One region of the Psychrobacillus sp. FSL W7-1457 genome, then DNA from elsewhere that is predicted to be linked to it. Evidence: a T-box and tRNA genes for the amino acid it is inferred to sense, from the RefSeq annotation. Region 1 holds a T-box; the other regions hold tRNA genes.
The links. The T-box of region 1 lies ahead of thrS (threonine--tRNA ligase). A T-box ahead of a tRNA ligase gene usually reads a tRNA of that ligase, here a tRNA-Thr.
Positions count from the first base shown of each region.

Region 2: it encodes a tRNA-Thr, which carries the amino acid that the T-box ahead of thrS (threonine--tRNA ligase) is inferred to sense. The anticodon was not compared.
Region 3: it encodes a tRNA-Thr, which carries the amino acid that the T-box ahead of thrS (threonine--tRNA ligase) is inferred to sense. The anticodon was not compared.

Region 1 is NZ_CP151993.1:3,654,723-3,657,968, forward strand. It holds gene thrS (threonine--tRNA ligase) at 217-1,404, opposite strand; T-box leader at 1,456-1,675, opposite strand; T-box leader at 1,713-1,935, opposite strand; gene NSQ95_RS17930 (GNAT family N-acetyltransferase) at 1,997-2,542, opposite strand; gene NSQ95_RS17935 (FAD-dependent oxidoreductase) at 2,564-3,246, opposite strand, start outside.
Region 2 is NZ_CP151993.1:2,698,326-2,701,571, reverse strand. It holds rRNA gene NSQ95_RS13235 (23S ribosomal RNA) at 1-916, shown strand, start outside; rRNA gene rrf (5S ribosomal RNA) at 1,038-1,153, shown strand; tRNA gene NSQ95_RS13225 (tRNA-Val) at 1,177-1,252, shown strand; tRNA gene NSQ95_RS13220 (tRNA-Thr) at 1,266-1,341, shown strand; tRNA gene NSQ95_RS13215 (tRNA-Lys) at 1,348-1,420, shown strand; tRNA gene NSQ95_RS13210 (tRNA-Leu) at 1,443-1,527, shown strand; tRNA gene NSQ95_RS13205 (tRNA-Gly) at 1,545-1,619, shown strand; tRNA gene NSQ95_RS13200 (tRNA-Leu) at 1,634-1,722, shown strand; tRNA gene NSQ95_RS13195 (tRNA-Arg) at 1,739-1,815, shown strand; tRNA gene NSQ95_RS13190 (tRNA-Pro) at 1,825-1,901, shown strand; tRNA gene NSQ95_RS13185 (tRNA-Ala) at 1,919-1,994, shown strand; tRNA gene NSQ95_RS13180 (tRNA-Met) at 2,022-2,095, shown strand; tRNA gene NSQ95_RS13175 (tRNA-Ile) at 2,102-2,178, shown strand; tRNA gene NSQ95_RS13170 (tRNA-Ser) at 2,191-2,283, shown strand; tRNA gene NSQ95_RS13165 (tRNA-Met) at 2,388-2,464, shown strand; tRNA gene NSQ95_RS13160 (tRNA-Asp) at 2,468-2,543, shown strand; tRNA gene NSQ95_RS13155 (tRNA-Phe) at 2,687-2,762, shown strand; tRNA gene NSQ95_RS13150 (tRNA-Gly) at 2,771-2,844, shown strand; tRNA gene NSQ95_RS13145 (tRNA-Ile) at 2,851-2,927, shown strand; tRNA gene NSQ95_RS13140 (tRNA-Asn) at 2,932-3,006, shown strand; tRNA gene NSQ95_RS13135 (tRNA-Ser) at 3,014-3,104, shown strand; tRNA gene NSQ95_RS13130 (tRNA-Glu) at 3,112-3,183, shown strand.
Region 3 is NZ_CP151993.1:3,081,579-3,084,824, forward strand. It holds tRNA gene NSQ95_RS15080 (tRNA-Leu) at 356-437, opposite strand; tRNA gene NSQ95_RS15085 (tRNA-Cys) at 470-543, opposite strand; tRNA gene NSQ95_RS15090 (tRNA-Gly) at 550-624, opposite strand; tRNA gene NSQ95_RS15095 (tRNA-Gln) at 631-702, opposite strand; tRNA gene NSQ95_RS15100 (tRNA-His) at 704-779, opposite strand; tRNA gene NSQ95_RS15105 (tRNA-His) at 815-890, opposite strand; tRNA gene NSQ95_RS15110 (tRNA-Trp) at 916-989, opposite strand; tRNA gene NSQ95_RS15115 (tRNA-Tyr) at 998-1,081, opposite strand; tRNA gene NSQ95_RS15120 (tRNA-Thr) at 1,091-1,166, opposite strand; tRNA gene NSQ95_RS15125 (tRNA-Phe) at 1,171-1,246, opposite strand; tRNA gene NSQ95_RS15130 (tRNA-Asp) at 1,390-1,465, opposite strand; tRNA gene NSQ95_RS15135 (tRNA-Met) at 1,469-1,545, opposite strand; tRNA gene NSQ95_RS15140 (tRNA-Val) at 1,671-1,746, opposite strand; tRNA gene NSQ95_RS15145 (tRNA-Glu) at 1,769-1,843, opposite strand; tRNA gene NSQ95_RS15150 (tRNA-Ser) at 1,867-1,958, opposite strand; tRNA gene NSQ95_RS15155 (tRNA-Asn) at 1,965-2,039, opposite strand; rRNA gene rrf (5S ribosomal RNA) at 2,049-2,164, opposite strand; rRNA gene NSQ95_RS15165 (23S ribosomal RNA) at 2,286-3,246, opposite strand, start outside.

The DNA of each region.
Region 1 (3,246 bases):
TGATTTACGACAATCCACCCACCGATTACTACAATGCCTGGATACTTTACGACATTCACCTGATAATTTACTACAATCTCTCGCCTGCTCTATCCCTTTGACCTGATTTACGACAATCCAGCCTCCGATTACTACAATGCCTGGATACTGTACGACAATCACCTGATAATTTACGACAATCCGTCATCCAATCCACTTACCACAACACCTTTACTCTCACAGATGTTGTCCAATAAATGTTTCTATCCCCATGTCACCAAGGCTTCCTACTCGATGCTTCCTAACGGAAACAACTTGATTCTCCATTTCCTGGTCACCGATGATCAGCATATACGGATGCTTTTGCATGGCTGCCTCTCGTATCTTCAATCCAATCTTTTCTACGCGTTCATCTACTTCTACCCGGTAGCCTTCTTGTTCTAGCTGCGACTTTACTTCTTCCGCATAAGCTAGATGAGCATCTGCGATAGGCAATACCTTCACTTGAACTGGGGCTAGCCAAAGTGGAAAATTACCTTGAAAGTGTTCTAATAGAATCGCGATAAATCGTTCAATGGAGCCATAGATCGCTCGATGAATCATGATAGGACGACGAAGTTGGTTGTTTTCATCGACGTACTGACAATTAAATTTTTCCGGCATTTGAAAATCAAGCTGAACTGTTCCACACTGCCAGCTACGTCCAAGTGAATCGAGTATATGGAAGTCAATTTTAGGACCGTAAAAAGCTCCATCTCCCTCGTTTACTTGATATTCAACCTGTTTACTCTTCAATACCGATTCTAGTGCTTCTTCTGCTTGGTCCCATGCTTCCACAGAACCCATAAAATCCTCTGGACGAGTTGATAGCTCCACCTTATAGCTAAATCCAAATTCACGGTAGAATTCATCCACTAGATCTAACACCTTCGCAAGCTCACCTTCAATTTGCTCCTCTAGAACAAACAGATGGGCATCGTCTTGAGTAAATGCTCTAACACGTAATAGACCATTCAAAGATCCCGAAAGCTCATGACGGTGTACTAATCCGAGCTCTGCATACCGTATTGGAAGTTCTCGGTAACCTCTTCTTTTACTATTAAAGATTAAAACTGCTCCTGGACAGTTCATTGGCTTTATCGCATACTTTTGTTCATCCACATCGGCAAAATACATATTTTCATGGTAATGATCCCAGTGTCCCGACTTCTCCCAAAGCTCCTGCTTCATCATGATAGGAGTCTTTATCTCCTGGTAGCCCGCTCTCTGATGCTTCTCTCTCCATAAATTTTCTAGTTCATTTCGTAAGACCATTCCTTTTGGTAGATAAAATGGCATACCGGGAGCTTCCTCCATGGACATAAATAATTCTAATTGCTGACCTAATTTTTGATGACTTAATCTTTCCTCGGCTTTTACTGACATTATAATTCCTCCTAGTTTTGGTTAAATATAAAAAGACCACACCCATCCCGGTAAAGGGACGAGTGTGGTCGTGGTTCCACCCTAATTTTGCCGACATTAAAAAATACGGCTCTCATAAAATATAACGGTTTTCCGATTATGGATACTAGTTGTTCCCCATAATAGCTCCAAGGTGGTAAACTATTCGCCTTTCTAACAGGGCTTTCAGCCAATGACCCTGCTCTCTAATTAGAAATTGTTGAATAATTCATGTCCTTTTCATAGCTTAAATATAAAATTGTATATACAAAAAAACACACCCGTCCCGGTAAAGGGACGAGCGTGGTCGTGGTTCCACCCTAATTTTGCCGTCGAATAAAAAATACGGCTCTCTAAAAAGATAACGGTTTCCCGATTATGGATACTAGTTGTTCCCCATAATAGCTCCAAGGCGGTAAATCATTCGTTTTTCTTACAGGGCTTTCAGCCAATGACCCTGCTCTCTAATAAGAAATTTATTGAAATGACTCATGTCCTTTTCTTTGCCTAAATAACATAAATTAATTTTCAATAGTATATTCAATAAGTTTAGAATAGTCAACTAAATTTTATTTTAAATGAAAGAACGTCCCATCACAACCGTGTGATAGTATTTCCCATCCCTTAAAATTTTATCGTTTTTTAATATACCCTCTACCTCGAAACCATACTTTTTATATAAGGAAATCGCTTTTTCGTTTGTATGTAATACATTTAATGAGATTTTTTTGATACTATTGGCATCAGCCCAAGCGATCGACTCCTTCAAGAAGTTGGTACCGATACTCAGCTCCCAATATTCTTTTAAGACACACACACCAAATTCTACTTTATGCGCAAACCGCGTTAAGCCGTTCCCTACACATCTAGAAAAGCCAACAATCCTCCCCTCAATCTCTGCGACTAAAAAGAGATTGTTCACGGAAAGGGTGTCATCCTCAATTAGCTTCTCAAAGCCTGTGACATCAATGAATGCTTCCCCTTGTTCTCTATCTAGATTCTCCGTCTCCCCGTCGATTTGAACCCTGACCTCGGACAGCTGTTTTGCATCGAGCTGACTAGCCGATCTGATTTTATACGAGATATCTCTAACCTTAAATTCCTTTGTCTCTATTTCCATCTCTCAATTTCCCACTTTTCTTTATTTATTCTTATCGAAGTTTCTTTTAGCAAGCTGCTGCAAAGGATCCCATACACCGTTAAATGGTGGAGCGTACGATAGGTCCAGGTCTAATAAATCGGGGAGCTTCATGCTGTGGTAAAGGGCAGTTGCTAATACATCGGTGCGCTTGTCTACTCCTTGCCCACCAACAATCTGACCACCTAGAAGCAATTGATCCTCTTTACGATAAAGGAGTTTTATCTGCATTAACTCTTTACCAGGATAATAACCTGCAATATCACTGGCCTCAATCGTACTTGTGTCGAAAGGAATGTCTAGTTCCTTTACTTCCTCCTCTGACAGTCCGGTTCTACCAATAGACAATTCAAAGAATTTCATAATAGAGGTACCGACAATACCTTTAAATGGTATTTCTTCTCCAATCATATTGAATCCTGCAAGTCTACCTTGTTTATTGGCAGTAGTACCTAGCGGGACATAATCGTTTTTTTGTTTCAAACGATTAAAATGAGTGGAGCAATCTCCTGCCGCATAAATATCTGGAATACTTGTTTCCAAATATTCATTTACGATTATGGCTCCATTCGCTAGAGTCTCTATTCCTGTCTCCTTAAGGAAATTAGTTGCAGGTTTTATGCCAATAGCTATTAACACTAAGTCTGTTGAGTATGTCCCTTTGTCAGTTACAACCGCTTGGACTC
Region 2 (3,246 bases), 960 kb from region 1:
TGGGCACTGTCTCAACGAGAGACTCGGTGAAATTATAGTACCTGTGAAGATGCAGGTTACCCGCGACAGGACGGAAAGACCCCGTGGAGCTTTACTGTAGCTTGATATTGAATTTTGGTGCAACTTGTACAGGATAGGTAGGAGCCTTAGAGCCCGGAGCGCCAGCTTCGGAGGAGGCGTCGGTGGGATACTACCCTGGTTGTATTGAAATTCTAACCCATACCCGTAACCCGGGTAGGAGACAGTGTCAGGCGGGCAGTTTGACTGGGGCGGTCGCCTCCTAAAGTGTAACGGAGGCGCCCAAAGGTTCCCTCAGAATGGTTGGAAATCATTCGAAGAGTGTAAAGGCAGAAGGGAGCTTGACTGCGAGACCTACAAGTCGAGCAGGGTCGAAAGACGGGCTTAGTGATCCGGTGGTTCCGCATGGAAGGGCCATCGCTCAACGGATAAAAGCTACCCCGGGGATAACAGGCTTATCTCCCCCAAGAGTCCACATCGACGGGGAGGTTTGGCACCTCGATGTCGGCTCATCGCATCCTGGGGCTGTAGTCGGTCCCAAGGGTTGGGCTGTTCGCCCATTAAAGCGGTACGCGAGCTGGGTTCAGAACGTCGTGAGACAGTTCGGTCCCTATCCGTCGTGGGCGTAGGAAATTTGAGAGGAGCTGTCCTTAGTACGAGAGGACCGGGATGGACACACCGCTGGTGTACCAGTTGTTCTGCCAAGGGCATCGCTGGGTAGCTATGTGTGGACGGGATAAGTGCTGAAAGCATCTAAGCACGAAGCCCCCCTCAAGATGAGATTTCCCATTACGCAAGTAAGTAAGATCCCTCAAAGACGATGAGGTAGATAGGTTCGGGGTGGAAGCGTGGCGACACGTGCAGCTGACGAATACTAATCGATCGAGGACTTAACCAAATTGTTTGTTTCTAAGATGTCAGTTTATTCAGTTTTGAAAGAATAAATTTTTATTAAATTAATGCTTGTAATAATCTACATAGTTGATATAATAGAACTTGTCTTTCAATAATTATTCAAGTCTAGTGATGATGGCGAAGAGGTCACACCCGTTCCCATACCGAACACGGAAGTTAAGCTCTTCAGCGCCGATGGTAGTTGGGGGTCTCCCCCTGCAAGAGTAGGACGTCGCTGGGCTTGCAATAAAAAAATATTACCCAGGAGGATTAGCTCAGCTGGGAGAGCATCTGCCTTACAAGCAGAGGGTCGGCGGTTCGAGCCCGTCATCCTCCACCATAATTTTACTCCTGCCGGAGTAGCTCAACTGGTAGAGCAACTGACTTGTAATCAGTAGGTTGAGGGTTCAAGTCCTTTCTCCGGCACCATTTTCCGAGCCATTAGCTCAGTTGGTAGAGCATCTGACTTTTAATCAGAGGGTCGAAGGTTCGAGTCCTTCATGGCTCATTCACTTTTGTGAAATAAATATGCGGGTGTGGCGGAACTGGCAGACGCACTAGACTTAGGATCTAGCGCCGCAAGGCGTGGGGGTTCGACTCCCTTCACCCGCACCATTTAATTTAATAACCGAGCGGAAGTAGTTCAGTGGTAGAACACCACCTTGCCAAGGTGGGGGTCGCGAGTTCGAACCTCGTCTTCCGCTCCAAAGATTCACTAAGTGCCGGGGTGGCGGAACTGGCAGACGCACAGGACTTAAAATCCTGCGGTAGGTGACTACCGTACCGGTTCGATTCCGGTCCTCGGCACCACTTTTAAGTAACATTAGCGCCCGTAGCTCAATTGGATAGAGCGTCTGACTACGGATCAGAAGGTTGTGGGTTCGACTCCTGCCGGGCGCGCCAATATATATACGGGAAGTAGCTCAGCTTGGTAGAGCACTTGGTTTGGGACCAAGGGGTCGCAGGTTCGAATCCTGTCTTCCCGACCAGTTATTAATAAAAATTTGGGGCCTTAGCTCAGCTGGGAGAGCGCCTGCCTTGCACGCAGGAGGTCAGCGGTTCGATCCCGCTAGGCTCCACCAAATATAAAATTTTCTTTTAAAGTTCCTGGCGGCGTAGCTCAGCTGGCTAGAGCATTCGGTTCATACCCGAAAGGTCGTGGGTTCGACTCCCTCTGCCGCCATCTTAAGGACCTTTAGCTCAGTTGGTTAGAGCAGACGGCTCATAACCGTCCGGTCGCAGGTTCGAGTCCTGCAAGGTCCACCAACATAATTTTTCGGAGGAATACCCAAGTCTGGCTGAAGGGATCGGTCTTGAAAACCGACAGGCGGGTCATACCGCGCGGGGGTTCGAATCCCTCTTCCTCCTCCATCTTATTGTTAGTGGGAAATTATACATAACATCTATGCAAGTAAGCTTGGAAACGGAAAAGTTATTAAATACATAGTTGATTTAAATTTCAACGATTTTATTGTCGCGGGGTGGAGCAGTTCGGTAGCTCGTCGGGCTCATAACCCGAAGGTCACAGGTTCAAATCCTGTCCCCGCAACCAAATGGTCCCGTGGTGTAGCGGTTAACATGCCTGCCTGTCACGCAGGAGATCGCCGGTTCGATCCCGGTCGGGACCGCCATTTATTATTCAATATGTTAGAGATTTAGGATAAGCAAGCAAATCGAGGAAGCAATCGAACGAAAGAAGAAGCGTACTAAAGTACGTGACTGAATGAGTGAGTGAAGCTGACAAAGAGTTGTGCCGCTTAGCGTAAATCGAAGAGGCTCAGTAGCTCAGTCGGTAGAGCAAAGGACTGAAAATCCTTGTGTCGGCGGTTCGATTCCGTCCTGAGCCACCATTTATCACGCGGGTGTAGTTTAGTGGTAAAACCTCAGCCTTCCAAGCTGATGATGAGAGTTCGATTCTCTTCACCCGCTCCAATTAATGGGCCTATAGCTCAGCTGGTTAGAGCGCACGCCTGATAAGCGTGAGGTCGATGGTTCGAGTCCATTTAGGCCCACCATTATTCCGAAGTAGCTCAGTGGTAGAGCAATCGGCTGTTAACCGATTGGTCGTAGGTTCGAGTCCTACCTTCGGAGCCATATATATGGGGAAGTACTCAAGTGGCTGAAGAGGCGCCCCTGCTAAGGGTGTAGGTCGGGCAACCGGCGCGAGGGTTCAAATCCCTCCTTCTCCGCCATATATAAGGCCCCTTGGTCAAGCGGTTAAGACACCGCCCTTTCACGGCGGTAACACGGGTTCGAATCCCGTAGGGGTCATAACTTTAAAAAGACAATCACTTCGGTGGTTGTCTTTTTTATTTTATCTTTATGATATGTAAG
Region 3 (3,246 bases), 570 kb from region 1:
GAGTTGTATGAAGTTTTATTAATGTCGATATGACTATCTTGTCAATCGAATGTAAAAATATACAAAGTAACTAATATGAAAACGGAAATATAGATACGCATTCAATTCTTGAAAAAGTGAATGTACAGGTATTGAGACATTGAAAAGATTTTCAAGAGCTATTCTAACAATTTAAGTGATTTTCATTTTAAGCAAATATAACTTTTTTGATATAACTATTACTTCTTCCGAGACATTCAATTACTCCTATGCACGGGATTTTAGCTTATTTCAGTCCTCTTATTGAAACAACAAAAAAGACCTCTAACAAGTAGTTAGAAGTCTTGATATGTATGACTTTATGTCATGAATATGATACCGGTGGTCGGGGTCGAACCGACACATCCGAAGATACGGGATTTTGAGTCCCGCGCGTCTGCCAATTCCGCCACACCGGCATATTAAAGGCAGTAAATACTTTTTTAAAAATTGGAGGCGGCAACCGGATTTGAACCGGTGATAAAGGTGTTGCAGACCTGTGCCTTACCACTTGGCTATGCCGCCTTAATTTGGAGCGGAAGACGAGGTTCGAACTCGCGACCCCCACCTTGGCAAGGTGGTGTTCTACCACTGAACTACTTCCGCAAATAACTGGGGTACCTGGATTCGAACCAGGGCATGACGGAATCAAAATCCGTTGCCTTACCGCTTGGCTATACCCCAATGGGGCGACCGATGGGAATTGAACCCACGAATGCCGGAATCACAATCCGGTGCGTTAACCACTTCGCCACGACCGCCACAGAATAAAAAAAAGAGCTAACCAGATAGAATATGGGGCGACTGATGGGAATTGAACCCACGAATGCCGGAATCACAATCCGGTGCGTTAACCACTTCGCCACAACCGCCATTATTCAAAGTTAACTTATTATTTGGCAGGGGCAGTAGGAATCGAACCCACATCAAAGGTTTTGGAGACCTCTATTCTACCGTTAAACTATGCCCCTATAAAAACTGGTGGAGGGGGACGGATTCGAACCGCCGAACCCTAAGGAGCGGATTTACAGTCCGCCGCGTTTAGCCACTTCGCTACCCCTCCACTAGACAGTGGTGCCGGAAAGAGGACTTGAACCCCCAACCTACTGATTACAAGTCAGTTGCTCTACCAATTGAGCTATTCCGGCGTAATGGTGGCTCAGGACGGAATCGAACCGCCGACACAAGGATTTTCAGTCCTTTGCTCTACCGACTGAGCTACTGAGCCTCTTCGATTTACGCTAAGCTGTACAACTCTTTGTCAGCTTCACTCACTCATTCAGTCACGTACTTTAGTACGCTCCTTCTTTCGTTCGATTGCTTCCTCGATTTGCTTGCTTATCCTAAATCTCTAACATATTGAATAATAAATGGCGGTCCCGACCGGGATCGAACCGGCGATCTCCTGCGTGACAGGCAGGCATGTTAACCGCTACACCACGGGACCATTTGGTTGCGGGGACAGGATTTGAACCTGTGACCTTCGGGTTATGAGCCCGACGAGCTACCGAACTGCTCCACCCCGCGACAATAATATTAGATGAAATTTAAATCATCCTACGCATTTAGTGAGTTTTACGTCTTCCACGCTTCGCTTTCTTCGTGAAGCGATTTGCTCCACCCCGCGATAATAATACTTGCTAAATTAATAATGGTGGAGGATGACGGGCTCGAACCGCCGACCCTCTGCTTGTAAGGCAGATGCTCTCCCAGCTGAGCTAATCCTCCGTAATGCTGGTTTAAAATTAAATGGTGACCCCTACGGGATTCGAACCCGTGTTACCGCCGTGAAAGGGCGGTGTCTTAACCGCTTGACCAAGGGGCCATTATGTATTAGAGAAATCTATCTGGCGGAGAGCAAGGGATTTGAACCCTTGAGACAGTGTTACCCGCCTACACGATTTCCAATCGTGCTCCTTCGGCCACTCGGACAGCTCTCCTAGAAATGGCTCCGAAGGTAGGACTCGAACCTACGACCGATCGGTTAACAGCCGATTGCTCTACCACTGAGCTACTTCGGAATAATATCCGCCTAGCGACGTCCTACTCTTGCAGGGGGAGACCCCCAACTACCATCGGCGCTGAAGAGCTTAACTTCCGTGTTCGGTATGGGAACGGGTGTGACCTCTTCGCCATCATCACTAGACTTGAATAATTATTGAAAGACAAGTTCTATTATATCAACTATGTAGATTATTACAAGCATTAATTTAATAAAAATTTATTCTTTCAAAACTGAATAAACTGACATCTTAGAAACAAACAATTTGGTTAAGTCCTCGATCGATTAGTATTCGTCAGCTGCACGTGTCGCCACGCTTCCACCCCGAACCTATCTACCTCATCGTCTTTGAGGGATCTTACTTACTTGCGTAATGGGAAATCTCATCTTGAGGGGGGCTTCGTGCTTAGATGCTTTCAGCACTTATCCCGTCCACACATAGCTACCCAGCGATGCCCTTGGCAGAACAACTGGTACACCAGCGGTGTGTCCATCCCGGTCCTCTCGTACTAAGGACAGCTCCTCTCAAATTTCCTACGCCCACGACGGATAGGGACCGAACTGTCTCACGACGTTCTGAACCCAGCTCGCGTACCGCTTTAATGGGCGAACAGCCCAACCCTTGGGACCGACTACAGCCCCAGGATGCGATGAGCCGACATCGAGGTGCCAAACCTCCCCGTCGATGTGGACTCTTGGGGGAGATAAGCCTGTTATCCCCGGGGTAGCTTTTATCCGTTGAGCGATGGCCCTTCCATGCGGAACCACCGGATCACTAAGCCCGTCTTTCGACCCTGCTCGACTTGTAGGTCTCGCAGTCAAGCTCCCTTCTGCCTTTACACTCTTCGAATGATTTCCAACCATTCTGAGGGAACCTTTGGGCGCCTCCGTTACACTTTAGGAGGCGACCGCCCCAGTCAAACTGCCCGCCTGACACTGTCTCCTACCCGGGTTACGGGTATGGGTTAGAATTTCAATACAACCAGGGTAGTATCCCACCGACGCCTCCTCCGAAGCTGGCGCTCCGGGCTCTAAGGCTCCTACCTATCCTGTACAAGTTGCACCAAAATTCAATATCAAGCTACAGTAAAGCTCCACGGGGTCTTTCCGTCCTGTCGCGGGTAACCTGCATCTTCACAGGTACTATAATTTCACCGAGTCTCTCGTTGAGACAGTGCCCAGATCGTTACGCCTTTCGTGCGGGTCGGAACTTACCCGACAAGGAA